DNA from 3 places in the Endozoicomonas lisbonensis genome. Region 3 is predicted to be linked to each of the others. Evidence: predicted binding sites of a transcription regulator. Region 3 holds the regulator's gene; each other region holds the start of a gene.
The links. Region 3 encodes sigma-54, which starts transcription at its own class of promoters, with help from an activator protein. Its sites were predicted from a motif close to TGGCACNNNNNTTGCTNT; they were not measured.
Positions count from the first base shown of each region.

Region 1 (8,312 bases), 660 kb from region 3:
AGGTGCCGTTCTCATTGAAACGCAGGTTTCCACTATGCAGGTCAAAATACATAATGTCCCACCGCCGCAGATACCTCAGAACTTCATGGAGACAGAAGAAAACATTGATTAATCCCTTCTCTGATAACACATTGTTATTTAGCCCTGTAAACTTCTGAGCTGGCTCCTTACTAACAATCAGCTGATAGAAGCCGTAAGGCAAATACTCAAGATAAATCACCAGATTTCTGACTTCGTCTGATTCATAGGCAATCAGCTTGACAATGCCAGGGTGATCAAGCACTTGCAGCCACCGTCTTTCACGGTCCAGATTATGAAAGGCACGCCTCCCGGGCTTTTTCATTACTTTGGCAGCAATTCTTATTCGCTTTCCGTCCTGGTTCAGAGCCCCCAAAAAAACCTCTCCATAAGTGCCAGATCCGAGTCGTTTTGCAGTACTGCGCATCGTTGCAATCCGTGCCGCAACCCGTGTACTCAATGAGGCAGGCTCCCCCGAAGGCTGACCACTATCATCCTCAGACTGGGTTTCTTCATCTGCATCGGATTCATCCTGTTTATCTTCATTGCTTTCTTCTTTTTTGGTGTCGTCATTGCTTGCCTCACCATCAGGAGCCTGTCGCAATAAATTGTTAAAATCAGGGAACCATAAAACAGCTACCTTGCCGAGCCTCCCGGGAGCATCTAGCCTCTCTTTCCGTGATTCCTCATCTACCTCTCTATCGGGAAACTGGTTTTCAAAGCTCAGGTTCTGATCTATAGAATAAGATCTGGACCATTCCTGTAACGCTTTTTCATATTCGCTCAATATCCCATCTTCTGGCGGCAGTTCTGGTTCCTGGTAATAATCCAGGTCTGTCGTGTCAATGAATACCTGATGCACTTCTTCAGGAGTCGAATGTACATAGGCGAATGCAAGCAATAACATTGGCTCCAGTATTCTTTTTTCCTCAACCGGAAACAAACCACCGGAGAATGCTATAGCTAAGGAAACAGTCCATTCGAACAGCATAGAGACACCGCCAACCGGTAAATTTAACATTTATTCAAAATTGTGGGCATAGTCTAGACTGAGTCTGACCTTTATATTTACTTATTTTCACTTTTAAATACGGGCCTGAAACCGATGATTCTCATTCAGCTACAGTTATGACTTATGTACCAGTCAACTACGATCACAAACAGTAAAAAACTCCTCTGCTTCCTGGCTCATATGCCTGTTCCATTATCGCCAACCCACTTCCTTCAGCAGACGAATCAGACATAATGCCGCTTCAGTTGATTTGATATAATAGTGAGAATCATGTGCCGGGCTTCTCTTATGATGGTTAATCAACTTCGTTTTGGTGCAATTGCCGATGACGCGTTTCATGTCGCCATTGATATGCAGCGGATGTTTGCTGAACCGGGTACTTTTTTCTGCCCTGACTTCCCATCAATTATCCCTGTTGTGGGTAAAATCACAGCCCTCCAGCCAGAGAACACTGTATTTACGCGTTACGTGAAACCAGACAGAGAAGAGATGACCGGAGCTTTATGGCAGGAATGTTATCGACAGTGGGTAAGCAGTACTCTGGGATCACTGAATAGCGAAATGTTCGATCTTATTGACCCTCTGTTACGCTTTATTCCTCCAGCGAATGTAGTGGAGAAAACCACCTATTCAGCCTTTGAAAGTAATGCGTTCACAGAGTTACTGGACAAACGACAACCTGATACTCTAATTTTTACCGGGGTAAAAACCAATTACTGTGTGTTAGCAACAGTATTAGCATCTGTTGATAAGCATTATCGAACGATTGTGGTCACCGATGGTGTAGCGGGCTCAACAGCTGAAACTCAGATGGCTGTTAAAAAAAACTCTTTTTGCACGCTTTGAACATCAGATTGAGCTAACAAGCGTTGAAAACCTGCTGTGCCAGTGGAAATAGCCCTGACTCGATAATCACTTAACCGAATTCTGCTGACAACATACCATTCTTAAAAAATGAATTATTTTCAATGACTCAGTTAACCCCTTCCTGACTTTGCTGCTAAATTTTCTGATTGAATATTCATACAGTCAAAAAAGGAAGGAATATCATGCGTACAGCGTACGTTTTATTCACGCTGATCATTCTGTCGATCTCTGGTTATTCTTTATCAGGTTCGGCAAGAGGGGGGATTTTATCAGAGCGAACGCTCCGGAATTATCCGGCATTCATATCGGAAAGCCCTCCTGAAACGCTTCTAAAGCAAACCATTGAATTATTTGTATCACCTCTGTTTGAGCCTTATGAAGCGGGCATAAAAGCTGTTCCAAGGGGTAATAAAAAAAATCAGCTCCCTCAACACCAGAACTTTAACGATCAAGACTTCAGCTCGGAAGAAGAGGATTATGACCAGGAATCCCAAGAAGCTGTACCTTTTTTCAGAGATGTTCATTTTGAAAAATTGAGTGGCCGTCTGAATACCACTTTGAATAAGCTTGATAACTGGCTAAAAAGCCATCCGGATATTGTTCTGATTCTTGAACTGGATATTGATGGGGTAATGATACATTTCCTGCCCCCTCCCACTTTAGACAATCTATCTGACAGCCCTGAAAACCAGCAGAAAATACTGGATCGTCTTGACGCGTTCATCAGGGAGCATCCTAACATTTACCTTTTCTACAATACTGCCCGATCTGACCTGTCGTTTGAGCGCCCCCACAGAACGATTCAGGCAGAGGCAGATGGGCCTTATGGGAATAACATCACATACCAATTACCTGCCGCAAGGGCCATCATAACAGGTGGTGGTGGTCATATTGAGTTGGCATCTGATGATTTTGCAACAGTTCCGGATCTTATAGAAATCAATGCCGCTCTTGACCAGTGGCGCGAGGACGATTTAAAAGCATTGCCCAATGTCCTTTCTAGTTTCGTGATTAGTAACCACTATCACTCAAGTGGCTCGAAAACAAGGCTCCCCATAATACTCACACGCAAAAATTCGGGAAGCCCATTGATCACAGGGCCGTTTAATACGCTCCCCATGATGCAATTCATAGCACTTTTTTATAAAACAACGAACGATATCCTCTACTACAGCTTCAATGGAGTTGCCCTGAACAAAGGCACTGCCGCCCGGTTGCTACTGAGCCTTCTGCTTAAGAAGCAGTTTCTAAAAGGAAAAAAAGGTCTGCTGATAGCCGCTGGTGACTCTTTCTACGATGCCCCAATGATAAACCCTGTCTTTGAAGCAGCGACCCTTGAAGTTGTTAACGAGAACCAGCTGACAACCATGGAAAACCGTATCAGAAACGACATCAGACTCACCAAGGTACCTCAGCTCCCTCCCGCTACAAATTTTTTATTGGAAGGCAACCTGGTCTGGCTGCTGGGGGTTAAGGTTTGCAACATAAATGCAAGCATTTTTAATATTTGCGATTCATCAAACCCTACCCTTAACCAGAAGCTTTCGAACCCAAAGATAGTGGGGGTAAAAGGGCAGGGACTGGAGTTAACCGTTAGCCTGTTTGAGAAAATCACTAATGCCCTGAGTCGATATCAGGCTACATCTGCACTTTAGGGCTTAAGGTTGTCCTGCCACTTATAGCGCAACCCGCTCTCCCAGCTCAGGAACCCGGGCATTCCAGCCCAGTTCCCGACTGATTTTCTCAGACATTGCCGAAGCCGCATCAGCTTCCCCGTGTGTCACAAACACCTGCTGCGGTGGTGTCCGGATGCTGCGCAGCCACTCGACAATCTGGTTGGCATCAGCATGAGCAGAGAAGGCATCAAAATGACAAACCCTTGCCTTCACAGGAATATCCTGCCCGTGAATACGAACACTGCTGGCACCGTGTACCAGTTTCTCCCCCCGGGTTGCCATAGACTGATAACCGGCAAATAAAACGGTATTACGATGATTAGGCAGCATCTGCTTAAGATGGTGCAACACCCTGCCACCACTTGCCATTCCGCTGGCGGATACAATAATCGCCGGGTAGTTCTGCGCCGCAAGCTTCATTGACTCTTCTACGGTTCGCACATAGCGGGTCATGGCATCAATACGCTCACAGTCGTCTCTGGTCAGCCGGTGTCTTTCGTGAAAACGATGAAAGACTTCTGTCGCTTTAATCGCCATGGGACTGTTCAGGTAAACTGGCAGGTCAGGAATCCGGTTCTTAGCTTTTAAACACTCCAGCAGATGCAGGATCATCTGCGCCCTGCCAACAGCAAAAGCAGGAATCAGGACAGAGCCACCGTTTCTGGCGGTCGAGGTAATCACCTGAGCAATGGCATCTTTAGCATCCACCTTCTGATGTTCCCTGTCACCATAGGTCGACTCTACAACAAGATAGTCAGCCCGCTTCAGAGGCTCTGGCGGGTACATTATCAGGTCATCAGGACGACCGACATCTCCGGAGAACACCAGTAAACGACTACCATCAAATACCTCAACAGAAGCCGCTCCAAGAATATGGCCAGCAGGCCGGAACCTGACAGTGACGTTATCAAACAGTTTGTGAATATCACCAAAACTGGCGGCATTCAGTTGCTTCAATGCCTGCAGGGCATCTTCTTCTGTATACAGAGGCAGAGGTGAACTGTGTCTGGAAAAACCATGCCGGGCAGCATAGCGGGCATCTTCTTCCTGCAGAAAGCCGGAGTCAGGCAACAGGATTTTGCACAACTCGCAGGTTCCGGGCGTTGCATAAACCGGCCCGGTAAACCCCTTCCTGACTAGCAGAGGCAGATAGCCACTGTGATCAAGGTGAGCATGGGTAAGGACAATGGCATCCAGATCACCCGGTTTTACTGGCAAATCCTTCCAGTTCATTTGCCGGTATTGCTTGATGCCCTGATAGAGTCCGCAGTCCACCAGAATTTTCCGGTCACTGAATTCAACAAGGTACTTCGACCCGGTGACGGTGCCTGTTGCGCCAAGAAACTGTAGCTTCATCATTTTTCTCCCACAGCCTGTCCCGATCTTATCGCAGCCCGGTTATCAGAGACAGAACAGATTTTCAATTCTGACCCGGTTTGCACAAGGATTACTCTCACCGGCAAAAAAACGCACATTTACCGTGCATTATTTAACCGGAACTACACAAAACCCTCATAAGAAGGCTGCATAAATTTTGGCACAGCTTTTGAATGATCAGGTTTAAACCCAACAATAACTCAGGGAGAAGAATAATGAACTGGTTGAAAAAGCTGGCTGTCAGAAGTCTGATTATGGCAGGCGTCATTGCCGCCTCAGCAAACGCTCAGGAACCGGGCTGGCCGGAAAAAGAAGAGCTGACGTTCGGCTTTATAAAGCTTACAGATATGGCGCCTATTGCCATTGCCTACGAAAAAGGTTTTTTTGAAGACGAAGGGCTATACGTCTCCATTGAGGCGCAGGCTAACTGGAAAGTATTGCTTGATGGCGTTATTGATGGCCGTCTTGACGGCGCCCACATGCTGGCTGGCCAGCCTATTGCTGCCAGCATTGGTTATGGCACCAGAGCGCGTATCATCACGCCCTTTTCCATGGACCTGAATGGCAATGGCATCACCGTATCCAATGCGATCTGGGAGCAGATGAAACCCAACATTCCCAAACAGGCAGATGGACGACCACAGCATCCTGTTAAGGCCGATGCCCTGAAACCGGTTGTGGAAAAATACAAGTCAGAAGGCAAGCCGTTCAACATGGGTATGGTATTTCCGGTTTCCACCCATAACTACGAGCTGCGTTACTGGTTGGCAGCCGGCGGTATTCATCCCGGATTTTACGCTCCTCACAAAGGCGATACTTCTGGACAGATAAACGCCGACGCTCTTCTGTCCGTGACACCACCGCCACAAATGCCTGCCACCCTGGAAGCTGGCACCATTTACGGGTATTGCGTGGGAGAACCCTGGAACCAGCAGGCTGTCTTTAAAAACATCGGCGTACCGGTGGTCACTGACTATGAAATCTGGAAAGACAACCCGGAAAAAGTATTTGGCATCACGGAAGCCTTTGCTGAAAAGTATCCCAACACAACGATCCGCCTTACCCGGGCGCTGATCCGGGCAGCCATGTGGCTGGATGAAAACAACAATGCCAACCGGCCTGAAGCCGTTAAGATTCTGTCACAGTCAAACTATGTCGGTGCCGACTATGAAGTGATCGCTAACAGCATGACCGGCACCTTTGAATACGAAAAAGGCGACAAACGTCCTGTGCCTGATTTCAACGTATTCTTCCGTTATAACGCCACTTATCCCTACTACTCCGATGCCATCTGGTACCTGACCCAGATGCGCCGCTGGGGGCAGATTGCGGAAGACAAGAGTGACGAATGGTATTTCGAGACTGCGAAAAAAGTCTATCGTCCGGATATCTATGAAGCCGCTGCCCGTTCACTGGTTGCCGAAAAACTGGCAAGCATTGAGGACTTTCCAGACTTTGCCAGTGAAGACGGTTTCCGTTCCCCTCAGACCCATTTTATAGATGGCATTGTCTACAGCGGCCTTAAACCTAATGAGTACATCAATAAGTTCTCTATTGGCCTGAAACAGGGTGAAACCCTCTAGGAGTTTTTAAGGGAAAGCCTATCTCAGCAAGGAATTGGATTATTATGGCATCCACCACACCAATGGCAGGCAAAGCCGACAGGGCAGCGGGTTCCCTGCCCCGTTTACTCAGTCCGTTGTTACTTAACCTCAGGTCAGTCATTGCTCCGGTTGTCGGTGTACTGGGGTTTCTGCTGCTCTGGACCATTGCCGCACAAAACATTAATACGTCACTGGGACAGTTTCCCAACGCAGGTCATGTCCTGCAACAGTTTGGCACTCTGTATCAGGAACACGCAACGGAACGGGAAAAAGAACAGGCATTCTATGAACGACAGGAAAAGCGTAATGCCGACCGCGTCGCCATGAACCCATCTTATGTCCCCAAAATCCGGGCTTATACTGGCAAAGAAACCTTTTTAGACCAGATTGGCACCAGCCTGATCACCGTCATGAGCGGTTTTTTACTGGCGGCTTTAATCGCCATTCCCCTTGGCATTGCCGTTGGACTCAGCAAAACACTGAATGCAGCAATCAACCCCATCATTCAAATCTTCAAACCCGTCTCTCCCCTGGCCTGGCTGCCCCTGGTGACCATGGTCGTCAGTGCATTGTATGCGACACCGGACCCGGTCATTCCGAAAGCACTCCTTAATTCAATGATCACGGTCACGCTGTGCTGCCTGTGGCCCATGGTGATTAATACGGCAGTCGGTGTCGCATCCATTGACAATGACTTAAACAATGTCAGCAAGGTTCTGCGGCTACCGCCCTTGAAGCATATTCAGAAAATTGTTCTACCGGCTTCCATACCCATGATCTTCACCGGTATGCGACTGTCGCTGGGAGTTGCCTGGATGGTACTGATTGCGGCAGAAATGCTGGCGCAGAACCCGGGGCTTGGCAAGTTTGTCTGGGATGAGTTTCAGAATGGCAGCTCACAATCTCTGAGCCGGATTATGGCGGCGGTTTTTGTTATTGGCTTTATTGGCTTTCTCCTCGATCGCTCAATGCTGCAACTGCAGAAGCTGGTCTCCTGGGATAAAACGTCTCTGTAATCATGACAAAAGGACTAAAACCATGAACCCTGTTCTCGATATCAGCCAGATCGATATGGAATTTCCCACCCCAAAGGGATCGTTTACCGCTTTGAAAGAAGTCGACCTGAAGATCGGCAAGGGTGAATTTGTCTCCCTGATCGGTCACTCCGGCTGCGGTAAGTCAACGGTTCTGAATATCGTTGCCGGATTGTATCAAGCGACCAGAGGCGGAGTCATCGTTAATGGCAGAGAAATCTCAGAGCCCGGCCCGGATCGTGCTGTTGTGTTTCAGAACCACTCTCTGCTCCCCTGGCTCTCAGCCTACGAAAACGTCGAACTGGCAGTGGAGCAGGTATTTGGCAGGCACAAGTCCCGCCGGGAAAAGCGTGACTGGATTGAACACAACCTGCAGCTGGTACACATGGAACACGCTATGCACAAGCGCCCGGGTGAAATTTCCGGCGGTATGAAACAACGTGTTGGCATCGCAAGGGCGCTGGCAATGCAGCCGGATATTCTGCTAATGGACGAACCCTTTGGCGCACTGGACGCCCTGACCCGGGCGCATATGCAGGATTCGTTGATGGAGATTCAGAACGAGCTGAATAATACCGTCATTATGATTACTCACGATGTTGATGAAGCTGTCCTGCTCTCAGACCGGATCGTGATGATGACGAATGGCCCGGCAGCCACCATTGGTGAAATTCTGGAGATTGATCTCGAACGACCAAGAAACCGCCTAACGCTAGCCAGTGAC
Region 1 is NZ_JBEWTB010000002.1:896,058-904,369, forward strand. Features, by position in the region: gene V5J35_RS05000 (protein kinase domain-containing protein) at 1-1,039, opposite strand, end outside; gene V5J35_RS05005 (cysteine hydrolase family protein) at 1,319-1,876, shown strand; gene V5J35_RS05010 (hypothetical protein) at 2,080-3,552, shown strand; gene V5J35_RS05015 (MBL fold metallo-hydrolase) at 3,574-4,932, opposite strand; gene V5J35_RS05020 (CmpA/NrtA family ABC transporter substrate-binding protein) at 5,205-6,533, shown strand; gene V5J35_RS05025 (ABC transporter permease) at 6,578-7,570, shown strand; gene V5J35_RS05030 (ABC transporter ATP-binding protein) at 7,593-8,312, shown strand, end outside.
Region 1: a site for sigma-54 is predicted at 5,010-5,027, ahead of V5J35_RS05020 (CmpA/NrtA family ABC transporter substrate-binding protein). Genes of this name have one in related genera too.

Region 2 (8,312 bases), 350 kb from region 3:
GGTAATGAATCGCTTCTGCCAGATGATTTTTCTGAATAGACTCCTGTTCATCCAGGTCGGCTAGTGTACGCGCTACCCTGAGAATGCGATGTACGGCTCTGGCTGAATACCCAAGCTTGTCGCACAGGTTGGTCAGAAATGTTTGCTGAGCTTTATTCAAAGCGCAGTACCGGTTGATTTCCCGGGCTGACAAGCGGGCGTTTGTTTTACCCTGTCGCTGGAACTGTCGGTTTCTGGCTTTAACCACTGTTTGTCTGACGGATTCCGTGGAGTGTTCCGCATCAACTGTGTTGTGCTGGAACAGTGTTGCGGCATTCTGGGAAGCGACTTCAATCTGCAGGTCTATGCGGTTTAGCAACGGACCAGATATTCTGCGTTGATAACGACGCACCTGCTCTGGCGAACACTCGCAGCTTCGCCGGGTATCCCCCAGATAGCCACAGGGGCAGGGGTTCATGGCGGCCACCAGCTGAAAGGCGGCGGGAAAAGTTGCCTGCCCTCTGGCCCGTGCAATCACTACTTCTCCGGTTTCCAGTGGTTCGCGTAATACTTCCAGAGCCAGCCTTTGGAATTCAGGCAGCTCGTCCAGAAAAAGAACGCCCTGATGTGCATAAGAGATTTCACCGGGGCGTGGGTGAGAGCCACCGCCTACCAGAGAAACAGCAGAAGACGTATGGTGTGGATTCCTGAAAGGGCGTTGTTTCCAGGTGACAGGCTGCTGTTGTAATGACAGCGAATGTATCGCCGACACTTCAAGGGCTTCGTCATCAGACAGCTCTGGCAGGAGTCCGGGCAAACGACTGGCCAGCATGGTTTTTCCGGTTCCCGGTGGACCAAACAACAACAGGTGGTGTCCACCGGCAGCTGCGGTTGCCAGCGCCCGCTTTGCCTGCTGCTGGCCTTTTACATCGGACAGATTCGGGTAGCCAATTGCCTCGTTATTATTGAGCTGTGCTGTGACGGGTTCCAGCAGAGTCTGTCCGGTCAGATGCGCACAGACCTGTAAAAGGTCTTCTGCCCCAATTATTTCGGCCTCTCGACACAGGCTGGCAATCTGTGCGCTGTCGTCTGGTAGAAGTAGCCGGTGGGATGCCTTACGGGCGGCAATAGCGGCGGGTAATGAGCCGGTAACCGGACGCAATTTGCCGGTCAGTGCCAGTTCTCCCAGAAATTCATAACCATTCAGGGTGTCCATAGGCAACTGGCCTGAAGCCGCCAGAATTCCCAGGGCGATGGGTAAATCAAAGCGACCGCCTTCCTTCGGTAAATCGGCTGGTGCAAGGTTCACCGTAATGCGACTGGTTGGAAATTCGTAGCCGCTGTTGATTAAGGCGCTGCGTACCCGGTCTTTGCTTTCCCGCACAGCAGTTTCGGGTAACCCGACCATATTAAGGGCGGGAAGCCCGGCTGAAAGATGGACTTCAACCGTGACAGGCGGTGCCTCCAGTCCGGTTCTGGCACGAGTATGAACAACCGCAATTTTGGACACGAAGAGAGTTGCCTCTGTTTTGTTGTTAGTCTTGTGAGCAGAATGGGGAGAAAGAATAGCAGTGAATCCACGTGCGCACAGGGGTGATTCTAATGACCTTATTACCGAATATTTATTACTGAATGGACGGTTCCTCCAAACTTCACCCAGGATGGGGAAAACAATTAGAAAAGTTTACCTCTCCATGTTGATGACATTCGTTCCGGACTGTTTATTGAACAACACTCTCTGGAGTACCGGCTTCGTCGAGGCGCATTGTTTTGCAGTGTTGTTTCCAGTGGCTATTAATTTTCCAGTAGCACAGGGTGGCATCAGTTCCCGATTTTTTTGTCGCTATATAATAATCACCTTCCTGATCATGCAGGCGCAATAAACCGGGAATCGCAATGTGATAAGAGTGCCTTTCTGATGTGCTTCTGGCTTCCTGTTTCTTATTAATGTAAGGATACTCATGGGACAAAAGTAAGCTTTTGTTTGATTTTTTATATGAATTAATAAATGAAATGTTGTGGCGTTCCCACAGGTTGTCGACATTGCAAACTTCAGGAATTTTCTGGAATAGCCTGTTGTCATAATCTACATAGGTCACGTCGGTAACCAGAAAATCCAAACGATCTTCATTCGGGTGGTAAACCAGTTTGGGTAAGAGAAGCGTATTGAGTCTGTCGATGGTTACACCTGCGATATCATGGGGAAAGGATATGCTGTTTTGGCTAAGCCATTGATTACATTTTTTCCTTATCTTATGGGAATCAAACTCTGGTGCATTGATCAAGGTAATTGGTTCACAGATGGCACGTTTGGTATTTTGCGATGCTAAAAACCAAATCATCGTCGTATATCCATCTCTGGAAATTTCAGGTTCAAGTATGAGTTTTCCGTTTGAGTAATATTCGTTATAGGTTATTTTTGGTATCGAAACATAATACTGGCCTAGCCAGGGAATGACGGAATAACCAAGTAAAAAACTTCCTGACACTAGCAACCAGACTATTATAGCGTTGCTGTCCCTATGTCTCGTACCATATGTTTGTGTGGGGTCTCCAGCGCTCGCTGCCTGAGAAATGGTCATCGAGCAAAACAAAATAACCATTAGGTACTTTTTCAAGTAAAGCACTGAAAAACTGTTCTGATTCACCATACAAACGTACCTTTAGACATGCTGATAAGAAGCCCTAAATAAAAGTAGTTGATTAAGGATTTTTTTCTTACATTTATATTTTTTCCACAGTGCTAATATGACAGCTATCTGGCCGGTAGCGTATTGGGTCTGATCCCTCCTCGCATTTGCCGAAGGCACTAGAAAACACTGCTATTAACTGCGCTACTGGTCTTATTGTTGCGGCTTTAGCCAGTATTCAGGGCTTACGCATAAAAAAACAGGCTGTTTTAAAGCCTGCTCCTTTAATGACCTTTCTCGAAGAAATTAACGACTCCCGCCGTGCTGGCGCCTGTGGCCATATGGAATCGGATACTGGCGGAATCATTGAGTTCGGATTATTCGACCTTTTTTGCCAGTGCAGTTTCCATCTCAGCCACTTTTTTCTCCAGTGCCTCCAGGCGTTCACGGGTATGCCGTAAAACGGCCATCTGGGCATCGAATTCATCCTGAGACACCAGCTCAAACCGGGTCATTGTACTGCTGACCAGGGCTTTTATATTGTGCTCAATATCTTCAGCGGTTTTGCTTTTCTCTGCACTGAGCATCTGGCCTGCCCGGCTGGCAATGTTATTGATGATGGCTGCCTTGTCGATCATGGGGGTTCCTGACTGCTTATTGGTTGTGTATGGCTAGCTGTCCTGACTGTAAGCAAAGTGACTTCAAGATTCAAGGTATGTCTCAGTAGCTGCAAAATCGGCAGAGATGCGATACCGGGGCTATTATCCAGTCAACCTGAATATCTCTTAAATATGGCAGCCCGAACTTATGCACTGTTTTTACGCTGACAAGTCAAGCGGTTCAGTCTCTCTACTGATAAATGTCCGCGAAATTCTGGTTGTTAAAAAACGGTTTTGTTTATGCTGGTGCATGGTAACAATATTATTTGCCGCTTCACCATCTGGGTACGCATGGGTACCCCAATTAGAGAACTGCCAGAATTATACAAAAGTAGTCGATAGTGATGAACTGTCAGAAGGCTTTGTCTCCAGACTCAAAACCTGCCCCTGGGTAGAACTGGAAACAAATGAATCAGGTGAGCTGGAATTGCCGTATTTGGGTATGCATTGGTTGCCGTGTCTGTATCAGTATGCACTGGACCATCTGAAAGAACAGCAGTGTATGTCGGTGATGTTACACTCCGAACCTGACAACTCCGGAAAAAAAATGGCCTCTTTCTGGGTTCATCCATTTAAAATGATTAAGGGTATCAAATATTCTACATGGCTCTATTACAGGGCTTATGCCGTCCAGCTGGCTTTCACCTCAGATTTCCATTTTATTGTCGGCACCGACCCTGAAACTGAAAGTAAAGAATTATGCATAGGTCAATTCGAGCCACTGGGCATGATGTGTCGTGATAGCAACCAATCGCCCGTCCTGTTTGGTCCCATCCAGACAACCGAAGGAAAACATAATCACTTAAAGGAAACGTTTGGTGATCCTGACGCTTACCTTAAGCAGTTTACATTGACAAAGGAATGTCATTTTTCGAAAGAAAATAAACTGGAAGTGAGTGATGACGTACTCGAAATCAGTCACCTGGATGACCGTAGCAACATGGGTTTGTCACTAAATAGTTCTATCGTACTAACTGGGCTGCCCATGCATATCAAAGATGGTGCAGATATGCGGAAGAATAATGTGACTTTACAATGGATTGCTTTATATAAATACGGACTGGCACACCTGAAAGCCAGGCAGTGCATGTCAATCATGTATACGCTGGATGATTCACGTCGAACCGTTTATTTTCTACTTCATCCACTCTGGAAACCTGACAATAACTCAACTTATGTCAGTGTTAAATCGATTACCATGAAGCCACCATCAGGAGCCTTCTGCATGGGGGATTCTCCTGTTTGCCCGATAGGCCGGTTCTGCAAGAGTGGGGGTAACCGTGGTGATGAATCCCTTACGTTTGGTTGCCTTCAGGTGAACGGGTTAACTTTTTTTGAATTTGAACACTTTATTGGTGATCCTGCTTTATTGCATGAAAAATATAAAAACAGTGAGACAGAAAATACTTACTTGTATAGCGATGAAACTCAAGCGGAAGATATCAGGCATTAGAAATTCTGAAGGAAAACGAGAGGGGGTATTTGCACCTTATTGGTGCATTTTTATGAAACTTATAAAAAGACGATGCACGCAAAAAGTGCGATGACCGGGGATGCCCTGAAAATCGGCGGCTGACAGCCATGACTCTGACTGGGATAAGTTGGCACAACACCTGCATTAACAAGAATAAATTTATGAGGCAGGGCTTAACCGTCCATGGCGAAAGTCGTAGACTTAAGCTCCCTCCTCACTGTTTCAGCTAGTCAGGCTAGCTGCTTATTTTTACCCAAGAGCTAACTAGACCCGGGAGAGATGCATGAAGTTGGTATCAGCCATTATAAAGCCCTTCAAGCTGGATGATGTTCGTGAAGCATTATCAGAAATTGGCGTGCAGGGTATTACCGTGACGGAAGTAAAAGGCTTTGGTCGCCAGAAAGGTCATACCGAACTGTACCGTGGAGCCGAGTATGTTGTTGACTTTCTGCCCAAGGTGAAGATTGAAGTGGGTATTTCCGATGACCTGCTGGATCAGGTGATTGAAGCTATTTCCAAAGCCGCAAACACTGGCAAAATCGGTGACGGCAAAATCTTTGTAACGACGCTGGAGCAGGCGATTCGTATTCGAACCGGCGAAACCGGTGAAGACGCTATCTGACAGACGTCGTCAGGCTACTAATAAATAGCTTTTAATCAGCCTGTAACGGTCGTTGTTTTTCACCTGAAAAATACGTTCACAGCAAAAGAACAATATTGTGAATTCCTTCGAGGAGGGGACTCGTGGAAAATCTTGCTCAGGTGTCGTATGCACTCGATACATTCTATTTTCTGATGTCGGGCGCACTGGTCATGTGGATGGCGGCTGGCTTTGCCATGCTGGAAGCTGGCCTGGTGCGTTCGAAAAACACCGTAGAAATTCTTACCAAAAACATTGCCCTGTTTGCCATTGCCTGCACCATGTACCTGTTGTGTGGTTACGCCATTATGTATCCGGGTACCAATGAAGGTGGCATTCTGCCAGTACTCGGTACATTGATTGGCGGTGAAAATTCGGTTGAAGCCGTGACTGCCGGCGGCGACGATGCACCTTACTATTCATTGCGTTCAGATTTCTTCTTCCAGGTTGTCTTTGTCGCGACCGCTATGTCCATTGTCTCTGGTGCAGTGGCTGAACGAATGAAACTCTGGTCATTCCTGCTGTTTGCAGTGTTCATGACCGGCTTTATCTATCCCGTTCAGGGTTTCTGGAAGTGGGGTGGAGGTTTCCTTAATGAAGCCGGCTTCCAGGATTTCGCAGGTTCAGGTGTTGTTCATCTGGCGGGTGCTTCTGCTGCACTGGCAGGTGTTCTGCTGCTGGGTGCTCGTAAGGGCAAGTACAGCAAAGATGGTTCCATTAACCCAATGCCGGGTGCCAACTTGCCTCTGGCGACTCTGGGTACCTTTATTCTGTGGTTGGGCTGGTTTGGCTTTAACGGCGGTTCACAGCTGAAAATTTCTGATGTTGAAAACGCTAACGCTGTCGCCCAGATCTTTGTTAACACCAATGCCGGTGCGACAGGTGGTGTTATTGCTGCTCTGATTGTTGCACGACTGCTGTTTGGTAAAGCTGATTTGACCATGGCCCTGAATGGCGCTCTGGCTGGTCTGGTTGCGATTACCGCAGAACCTCTGACGCCAACAGCTCTGGCTGCTACGTTGATCGGTGCTGTCGGTGGCTCACTGGTTGTGTTTGCTATCGTTGCCCTCGACAAGTTGCGTCTGGACGACCCGGTCGGTGCCATTTCTGTACACGGTATTGTGGGTATCTGGGGACTGCTGGCAGTACCTCTGACCAATGGTGAGGCAACACTTGGTGCTCAGCTATTGGGTATCGCCTCAATCTTTGCCTGGGTCTTCGGTGCCTCACTGATAGTCTGGGGTGTGGTGAAGGCTATCATCGGCCTGCGCATTACTGAAGAAGAAGAGTATGAAGGCGCAGATATTACTGAATGCGGTATGGAAGCCTATCCGGAGTTTACCGGAAAGCAGTAATCTGAAGCATCCAGTCATCCCCGGTTTTGACGGGGATGACTGGGGACTTATGATTAATGGGATGTTAACCAAGAGCGCTGGACATCATCATTAAAGCACTCAGGGTGATCAGAATGAGAGTCAGTCTGTGCAGTGCTTTGCCAGATACTAATTTGACCATTTTGCCTGCCACAGGTACTCCTATCAGTGAGCCTTCTATCAGGATGGACGCTGTTACCATATCAGCCTGCCCCCCGCCGCTGTAGGTGAGGGCAGAGAGTGAAGACAATAGCAGGGCGATAACGATAGAAGAACCAACGGCCTGCTTGATATTAACCCGCAGTAACACCGTCAGGATAGGCAACAGCAGCACGCCACCACCAAAACCCGTAGCGCCAATAACAACTCCGGAGCCAGCACCTGCCAGAGCCGGTTGAATATAATCCATTATTCCTTTTTTAGTATGGATGTCTGATTGCTCTCGTTGTTCAGGCTGTTTTTTTGTACCTTTCATATCCTTGTAAACCATACTGGCCAGAGAGAAAACAATAACAGCAATGATCATGTAATTGATGGTGGAATCGATCAGACCTGTAGTGTCAGGGTTTTGGGTTAACTGAATAATAAACGACGTAGTAAGGTAGGTTGCAGGAATAGCGCCTGTTAACATCAGAAGGCTTTTCTGCCAGTGAACATTACCCATTTTAATATGCAAAGCTGCGGCATTAACTTTCATTAAAGAAGCACAGATACTGGTAGTACCCACTGCCAGCACAGGGTTCATCTGGAATGCACTTCTGAGTACAGGAATAATCAATACACCTCCCCCAACGCCTGTCATTCCCAACACCAGGCCAATTAAACAACCAATAATCAGTGTTATTCCCAATTCGGTTGGGCTGATAGTCAGAATCTCATTCAAAGGTAGCCAGGTCAGTAGTTGTTCCATCTTCAATTCCGATAAGAAAAGGCATTTTCATGCTTACAGGCATTTGGTTTTAAACAGGCACGACTACCCATGATGCACAACTTATGATGCGCATTGCTCACAACAGGTATGGCGGGTTTAATCAAGCCGAATGAGGTTAAGCAGGCTTTGGTGATTTGCTTACGGTAAGTATCATAGCAGTGCGTGGATGAAGTGATTTATGATAGTTGTCATAAACCACCTTGTTTATAAACAACTATCAGCGTGGCTATTCTCGTGATAAAGCTCGTGATAAAGATAGTCAGTGTTCATTTTGCATGGCGATCAATTTTTGTTCATTTACGATTTTCCAGTGACGACTTTCTTTTTGTAATACACCAGCATGTTTTAACTGGTTACAGATTCGGATAACGGTTTCTGTTTCACCACCACAATATTCTCCAATTTCCCGGTAAGTCCATGTGTAATCACCATGGTGTTTTTTGAGGTAAAGCAGTGTATTAATTACACGATGCTTCATTTTCATGGACGATGCTCGGGTTAAGCGCAATTCAGCCTCTTTCAGCTCCGAGGCAAGAAACACGGTAAAATACTGAAAAACTTCTGGCACCTCATTCTGTAGCTCAGAAATATCGTTGAAAGGGAAATAGAGTACCTGGCTGGGCTTT
Region 2 is NZ_JBEWTB010000002.1:1,907,409-1,915,720, reverse strand. Features, by position in the region: gene V5J35_RS09595 (YifB family Mg chelatase-like AAA ATPase) at 1-1,489, opposite strand, end outside; gene V5J35_RS09590 (hypothetical protein) at 1,701-2,630, opposite strand; gene V5J35_RS09585 (accessory factor UbiK family protein) at 2,987-3,247, opposite strand; gene V5J35_RS09580 (hypothetical protein) at 3,816-4,721, shown strand; gene glnK (P-II family nitrogen regulator) at 5,026-5,364, shown strand; gene V5J35_RS09570 (ammonium transporter) at 5,487-6,737, shown strand; gene V5J35_RS09565 (sulfite exporter TauE/SafE family protein) at 6,802-7,665, opposite strand; gene V5J35_RS09560 (helix-turn-helix domain-containing protein) at 7,946-8,164, opposite strand; partial or broken gene V5J35_RS09555 (cyclic nucleotide-binding domain-containing protein) at 8,276-8,312, opposite strand, start outside.
Region 2: a site for sigma-54 is predicted at 4,871-4,888, ahead of glnK (P-II family nitrogen regulator). Genes of this name have one in related genera too.

Region 3 (8,312 bases):
ATGCGAAGAGGAAATGCCACATTTTCAAACACAGAAAGATCGGTAAACAGAGCACCACTCTGGAACAGCATGCCCATTTTACGACGCAGCTGGAACAGTTCATCACGGGACAGTCGGTTAACGTCCTGCCCGTCGACAATAATTCGTCCGGAGTCAGGGCGCAGCTGACGACCAATCAGCCGGAGCAGTGTCGTCTTGCCGGTTCCGGACGGTCCCATGATCCCAACGACCTTTCCCCTTGGGATGGTGATATCAATGTTGTTAAAAATACACCGGCCACCGCGAAAGAACGTGAGCCCGCGAATTTCAATAAAGTTATCAGTAGCCACAGCCATCAGCCGATCTTTCCTTGCTTTAAAATGTGGTTGAAACACCCTCTATAAACACTCGATGTAAAAGCTTGCTGTAAAAACTCGCTAGAAAAAGAGCACCTGAGCATAGGCGTGTAACAATCCCTGTCACATATTACTTATGCAGCCTTCTTATTATGACGGCTTTTACTTACATTTTGAACATCAACCGTCTTTTGCCTGCAAGGTTTTCGCACCGGCAATCAAAAGCCGTCTTGAAAAAACTGTAAATAAACCGCCTCAGGGCATCGCTTCCAGACGGCCGGATGACTTACCATTAACAAATAAAATCTGATTCAACTCCTCAAAGAAAAACCGGGTAACTCCAACATGTTTGTTGCCATTATCGCCATTCTTGCCGGCTTTATTATTCTCACCTGGAGTGCAGACCAGTTTGTGAATGGTGCGGCCGCAACTGCCAGAAACTTCAACATATCCCCGATGCTTATTGGTTTGACCGTGGTTTCGATTGGCACATCTGCCCCGGAAATTCTGGTCTCCGTGATGGCAGCCACCCAGGACCATGCCAGCCTTGCCATCGGTAATGCCATTGGCTCCAATATTGCCAATATTGGCCTGGTACTGGGCGCAACCGCCCTGATTGCCCCCTTGCCGGTCAAAAAATCCCTGGCACATCGGGAAATTCCAATGCTGGTCGTCGTCTCAGTGCTGGCGGGACTCTGCATCATTAATGGTTTCCTGACCCAACTGGACAGTCTGGCATTACTGGGAACTCTGTTTCTGACACTGTACCTGATGTTTCGCTGGCAAAAGCAGCATCCCGGCGAACCTCTTATCGAAGGCGAAGAAGAGGAAGTTCCGGAGTTGCCAGCAGGCAAAGCCTGGTTTTACCTGATTTCAGGACTGCTGTTTCTGCTGGGCAGTTCGCAGATTCTGGTCTGGGGAGCCACCGAGCTGGCTCGTCTGTTTGGGATCAGCGAACTGATTATCGGCCTCACGATTGTCGCTATCGGCACCAGCCTGCCAGAACTGGCAGCCTCTGTTGCCAGCGCCATTAAAGGCCACCATGACATCGCCCTGGGTAATGTGGTTGGCTCTAATATCTTCAACCTTCTTGCCGTTCTGCCCATGCCCGGGCTGCTTGCGTCCGGCACCATCAGCCCCCAGGTTATCTGGCAGGACTTTCCAGTTATGATGACAGTGACCCTGTTTCTTGCCATCAGCTGCCTGTTTGGCAAACAGCCCAAACACCTGGGACGGGTAACGGGATTATTTCTTTTAAGCTGTTACGTCGCCTATACCAGCTGGTTACTTATTCATCATTAATGGAACTACTGTTTCCAAATCGGCTCTAATGCAGCTATTGACCAAACTAGTACATCGTTTCATTACGTTTGACTTGTAGATTGGGACGAGCGCAGCGACTCCCAACATGGAAGCTCAATGCCGTTCACCGTGTTGGATGTCGCGTTCCGCTCGACCCAACCTACGTGACTTTGTGGCAGCTCTGGGGTAACTCCGGGGTAAATAGCATCGGTCTATCCCTTAACGCGTAACCGTTTTACAATAGGGCGTTCCGCAGCCACTTTTAAGACAGTTATTCACTATGACCAACAATGACGAGCAGTTCATTGCCATCGGAAGACGCACCATATCCATGGAACTGGAGGCCGTTCAGAAACTTCTGGACCGGGTAGACAGCGATTTTGCCCGGGCCTGTCAGGTTATGCTGGCCTGCAGCGGGCGCATCATTGTGGTGGGTATGGGCAAGTCTGGTCACATTGCTCGCAAAATCGCCGCCACCCTGGCCAGCACCGGCACTCCTTCTTTCTTCGTACACCCTGGTGAAGCCAGTCATGGTGACATGGGCATGATAACGTCTGAAGATGTGGTTCTGGCCCTGTCCAACTCCGGCGAAACCAGTGAGGTGGTTACTCTTCTGCCTCTGTTGAAACGGATGGGAACACCACTGGTCAGCATGACCGGTAACCCGGATTCCTCTCTGGCCCGTGCCGCTGACGCACACGTGAATGCCGGTGTCGACAAAGAAGCCTGCCCGCTGGACCTGGCTCCAACCTCCAGTACCACTACCGCACTGGTGATGGGCGACGCACTGGCGATAGCCCTGCTGGAAGCCCGGGGTTTCACCGCTGAAGACTTTGCTTTCTCGCACCCGGGCGGCTCCCTGGGCAAACGTCTGCTGCTGAAGGTCAAAGACGTTATGCACAGCGGCAGACGCATTCCGGAAGTGACTCAGGGGACCAAGATCAGTGAAGCTCTGCTGGAAATGACCCACAAAGGGCTTGGCATGACCTCCATTGTGAACGAAGACCGTAAAGTAGTAGGCATCTTCACCGACGGCGACCTGCGCCGCGCCCTGGATAAAGGTGTGAACCTGCGCCTGACGGACATTGATGATGTTATGACCAGTCACTGCAAAACCATCTCACCCGATATCCTCGCTGCCGAAGCCCTGAAGATCATGGACGACCGCAAAATCAACGCCCTGATCTGTGTCGATGCCAACGATCAGCCCGTTGGCGCCATAAACATGCACGATTTACTGAAAGCAGGTGTTGTATGATCGATTCTTCCCTGAAGCCTTCTGCTGCCAAAGTACGTCTGGCAGTCTTTGATGTTGATGGCGTACTGACCGACGGCAAGCTGTTTTTTGGCGAACAGGGTGAAGCTCTGAAATGCTTTCATACACTGGACGGCCACGGCCTGAAAATGCTGCAACAGGCAGGTATCAAAACAGCCATCATTACCGGACGACGTTCGACGTTTGTAGAAAAGCGTGCGAGTGACCTGGGGGTCGATTTTCTGTATCAGGGTCGTGAGGATAAAATCAATGCCCTGAATGAACTGCTGGAAACCGAGCACTATAGCATGGATGAAATTGCGTATCTGGGCGATGACCTGCCAGACCTGCCCGTTATCCGCCGTGTCGGTTTTGGCTGCGTAGTGATCAATGCGCACCCATTTGTCCGTCAACATGCACAGGCAGTGACCGATAACCATGGAGGTCTGGGCGCTGCAAGGGAATTCTGTGACTTTATCCTTGATGCCCAGGGTAAGCTGGAGCCGATGCTGGCAGAATACCTTTAATAATCGTTAACTTATTGTAATTCGGGGCCAGCCCATGAGTGGCTGGCTTCTTTATCAACAGGAACCAAACACCTGATGCCTATAACCAGCTCTTACAAAAGCTATCTGTTAGTTGCCTGTGTGCTGATGACCATGGTTGGCATAGGCTACTGGTCGTACGACGGTGGTTTGCATGTTACAGGACAGAACCGTCAGCCTGAAATACAGGAAAACGCAGACTACTATCTAGTAGACGCCACCATTACCCAGTTCAATGAAACGGGAACGCTGGAATACGAGCTGACTTCCAACGCCATTACTCACTATCCGCATAATGACACCACCCTGCTCAAAACGCCCCATCTGCGCAGCTACAGCGACCCACAGAAACCCATGATAGCCGATGCCCTGAACGGCAAACTGCTGCCCGGAGACCAGGATATTGAACTCTGGGACGACGTAGTCATGATCCAGACCGACACCAGCAATGGCAGTCAGGTACGTATGGACACCGATTTTATCACCATATACTCTGAGCAAAGTCTTGCTGTAACAGACCGTCCGGTCCTGATTACTAACGACACTGGTCGTACCAGAGCCATCGGTATGGAAGCGTTCTACAAGGACAGTCTGGTTAAACTCAAATCAAGGGTACGAGGATTCCATGAACCTAAACAGCCTTGAGCAGAATAAAAAGCTTGAGCCGAACAAAAAGCTTAAGCGGAATAAAAAGCCTGAACGTAATGCAAAAAAAACTATACGTTCAATTTTAGGTATCTTCCTGCTACTGCCCACCCTGGCCATGGCGCTGCCATCGGATCGGGAAATGCCCATCGAAATCGAGTCCGACTCGGCAGATATTGATAACAAAAAAGGTGTTTCAGTCTACCGGGGCGATGTCGTAATGACCCAGGGCAGCACCCGAATCACCGGCGATGTCGTAACGGTATACACCGAAAACCAGGAAGTGCGGAAGATTGTTGCCGAGGGCATTAACAAACGTGCCTACTACGAAGAAGAACAGCCCGATGCCCAGGGAACGTTGCAGGCATGGGGACATACTATTGACTACAAAGTGCTGGATGAAAAAATCCATCTGATCCGTCAGGCCCAGCTCGTAAAGAAAGGTGACTCGTTCAAGGGTGAACGCATCGATTACGACCTGAAGCAGCAAAAAGTCAACGCCAAAGGTCTGGACAACAGTCAGGGCGAAGGACGAGTACAGATGGTCATTCAGCCCAGACCCGAGCAACAGGAAAAGAAATAACCTGATGGTTACGCTAAAGGCAGAACACCTCAGTAAAAGCTACAAAGGCAGAAAGGTCGTTAAAGACGTCTCTCTGGCCGTCAACAGCGGCCAGATTGTGGGCCTGCTGGGACCTAACGGGGCAGGTAAAACCACCTGCTTCTACATGATTGTCGGCCTGGTAAAAGCTGATGGTGGCAAAGTCAGCATTAACAACAAAGACCTGACTCACCAGCCCATGCATGGGCGGGCAAGGGCTGGTGTTGGTTACCTGCCACAGGAAGCCTCAATATTCCGCAAGCTGTCGGTAACAGACAATATCCTTGCCATTTTGCAAACACGCAAAGACCTCAATAAACAGCAGCAGTTCGACAAGATGGAATCACTGCTGGATGAGTTCAACATAGGCCACATCCGCGACAGCGCCGGCATGAGCCTGTCGGGCGGTGAACGTCGGCGGGTGGAAATAGCCAGGGCGCTGGCTACCGACCCTGATTTTGTCCTGCTTGATGAGCCATTTGCCGGTGTTGACCCGATCTCGGTCGGAGATATCAAGGCGATTGTCAGACAACTGCAAGGCCGTGGCATTGGTGTACTGATCACCGATCACAATGTTCGTGAAACACTGGATATCTGTGAAAAGGCTTATATCGTCAGCGAAGGTGGCATCATTGCTGAAGGTGACAGCCAGACCGTTTTGAGCAACCAGAAGGTTCGTGACGTTTACCTGGGCCATCAGTTCAGTTTGTAGCCAGCCACATTCCGGGAAGAGTCTCCCTCTTCCCACGCCGGCTTCATGCCAGTTTTACTTTTCACTATTAATATTCTGTGCTTATAATCCGGTGACACGGAATGCATCTCAAAACGACAATGTGCAAACGATAATGTAATGCAGTTTTCGTCACCTGGAACACTGCATTTTCACAGTAAAAGGTACACGGTTGCCCTATGAAGCCCTCTCTACAGCTTAAAATGGGTCAGCAGTTGACGATGACACCGCAACTGCAACAAGCCATTCGCCTGTTACAGCTTTCGACACTGGACCTGCAACAGGAAATCCAGGAGGTGCTGGAATCCAACCCGATGCTGGAAAGCGAAGAGGCCATTCAGGATCAGGAGAGCCGCGACCAGGAAGCCAGTAACGCTGCTGAAGGTGAGCAACTGGTTGACCTCAATGCCCAGGAGCCACCGGCATCCTCAGAGTCTCAGGAACCCGAATGGTCAGAAAGCATCCCAAACGATCTGCCCGTCGATTCCGGCTGGGAGGAAATCTACTCCAGCATGCCGTCAGGCAGTGACGATGAGTTTGATCCGCTGAACCGCTCCCGGACCACCGAGTCTCTGCAGGAATACCTGCAATGGCAACTGAACCTGACCCCCACGACAGATACTGACAGATTGCTGGGCGAAGCGATCATCGAAGCCACGAACCCTGATGGTTATCTGACAACGTCACTGGACGATATCTACCAGAGCCTTGCCCTGGACCCGGCGCTTGCAGAACTCGATTTTGATGAGCTGAAAGTCATGCAGCGGCGTATTCAGCAGTTTGACCCGGTTGGCTGTGGCAGTGAAAACCTGAAAGAGTGCCTGTCCGTACAACTGGCTCAGCTGTCCTCACAAACCCCCTTTATTCACGAAGCCCAAAAGCTGATTGACCATCACCTGGAAGCCCTGGGCAGCCGGGATTACAGCCAGATCATGCGCCGCACCCGGATGAAAGAGCATCAGCTCAAGGATGCACTGGGCCTGATACAGAGCCTGAATCCCAAGCCCGGCTCTGAAGTGGATCAAACTGAACCGGAATACATCACACCGGATATCTCTGTTCGAAAAATTAAAGAGCGCTGGGTGGTCGAGCTGAATTCTGAGTCACTGCCTCGCCTTCGTATTAACAACAGTTATGCGTCAATGGTCCAGCGAGCCAACAGCAGCCGCGACAACCAGTTTATGAAAAACCAGCTGCAGGAAGCCCGCTGGTTTCTGAAAAACCTGCAAAGCCGTAATGAAACATTACTGAAAGTGGCTACCAAGATCGTTAACTTCCAGCAGGGCTTTCTGGAACAGGGCGACGAAGGAATGAAACCGCTGGTGCTTGCGGACATCGCTGAAGCGGTGGATATGCATGAATCAACTATTTCCCGGGTCACGACCCAGAAGTACATGCATACGCCCAGAGGCGTCTATGAGCTGAAGTATTTCTTTTCCAGCCATGTCAGCACAGACAGCGGCGGAGAGTGTTCATCCACTGCTATTCGCGCGCTGATCAAAAAGCTGGTTCAGGATGAAAATCCGAAAAAGCCGCTCAGTGACAACAAAATTGCCGGTTTACTGGGAGAACAGGGTATAAAAGTAGCCCGACGAACCATCGCCAAATATCGGGAGTCGATGCATATACCCCCTTCCAATGAACGCAAACGCCTGGTGTAAGTCACATAGAGTGCGTAACGATAAGTGCCTGAACTATAAAACTTATAGCAGGAATTATTCGGACAGAGTCTTAAGGTAAAAATCCTGTATTTTTTTGCTTCAGGACAGCACCAATGTTGTTAACGGTGATAGAATCTAAACAGACCAGTTCGAAAATCCCGGGAACTGGCCACTGTCTCCAAACGGGATCAGCAGGAGAGCGTTACATGCAAGTCAACATCAGTGGACATCATGTAGAGGTGACTCAAGCTCTGAAAGACTATGTCACTAAAAAACTCGACCGCCTGGCAGCTCACTTCGATCACATCACTAATGTACAGGTCACCTTGAGCGTAGAGAAACTACTGCATAAGGCAGAAGCGATCCTGCACATACGTGGAGCTGACATCAATGCGACCGCTGAATCCGATGACATGTACGCGGCTATTGACGATTTGTCAGATAAAATCGACCGACAGCTGGTAAAACACAAGGAAAAGACGCTCGATCGCATGCAGGGAGCCCGAGGCTGAATCCACAACCGACTGAAGGCCCCTGGCTTTCAGTCGACGTCCATTCAGTCAGCGGCTTCTTTTTTTGCACTCGCACCCTGTGAGTCTTCCAATCGTTGTATGATTATTAAAAACATTCTAACCCCCGAACGCACCCTCCATGGTGTGCAAGGGGTCAGCAAAAAGAAAATCCTGGAAACTATTGCGGAACAGATCAGCGAACATGTTCCCGCTATCAATGCCAAGGACCTGTTCAACAACCTCATCAACAGAGAACGACTGGGTACCACCGGACTGGGCAACGGCATTGCACTGCCTCACTGCCGCTCCAAAGCCTGCCCGGAGCCAACCGGCCTGTTCATTCGCCTGTCAGAGCCCGTCGATTTTGACGCGGTGGACCGGGAGCCTGTTGACCTGATTTTCGCTTTGATCGTCCCTGAAGAAAGCACTCAGGAACATCTGGATATCCTGAAAGCCCTGGCCCAGCGCTTCACCGATGATTACCTGCTCAGTCAGATCCGGTCAGCTAACTCTTCGGAAAACCTGTATCAGATACTGACAGCACCGGTCTGACGGTCTGTTTGGTTCAACCAGGCGGTTTAACCGGGAAAGGTGCAATCTACACGAACAGCCCAGCGAAAACTGTTCAGCCTCAGAACAACAGCTGACTGGTCAAAAATGACATTTGCGGTGTCAATGATCCGGTTTCGTTTATCGTAGAGATTGCACTGAGCTTCAACATCCCCA
Region 3 is NZ_JBEWTB010000002.1:1,557,078-1,565,389, forward strand. Features, by position in the region: gene V5J35_RS07940 (ATP-binding cassette domain-containing protein) at 1-335, opposite strand, end outside; gene V5J35_RS07945 (calcium/sodium antiporter) at 681-1,637, shown strand; gene V5J35_RS07950 (KpsF/GutQ family sugar-phosphate isomerase) at 1,918-2,895, shown strand; gene V5J35_RS07955 (KdsC family phosphatase) at 2,892-3,419, shown strand; gene lptC (LPS export ABC transporter periplasmic protein LptC) at 3,495-4,082, shown strand; gene lptA (lipopolysaccharide transport periplasmic protein LptA) at 4,063-4,665, shown strand; gene lptB (LPS export ABC transporter ATP-binding protein) at 4,670-5,395, shown strand; gene V5J35_RS07975 (RNA polymerase factor sigma-54) at 5,593-7,074, shown strand; gene hpf (ribosome hibernation-promoting factor, HPF/YfiA family) at 7,281-7,586, shown strand; gene ptsN (PTS IIA-like nitrogen regulatory protein PtsN) at 7,686-8,138, shown strand; gene V5J35_RS07990 (hypothetical protein) at 8,165-8,312, opposite strand, start outside.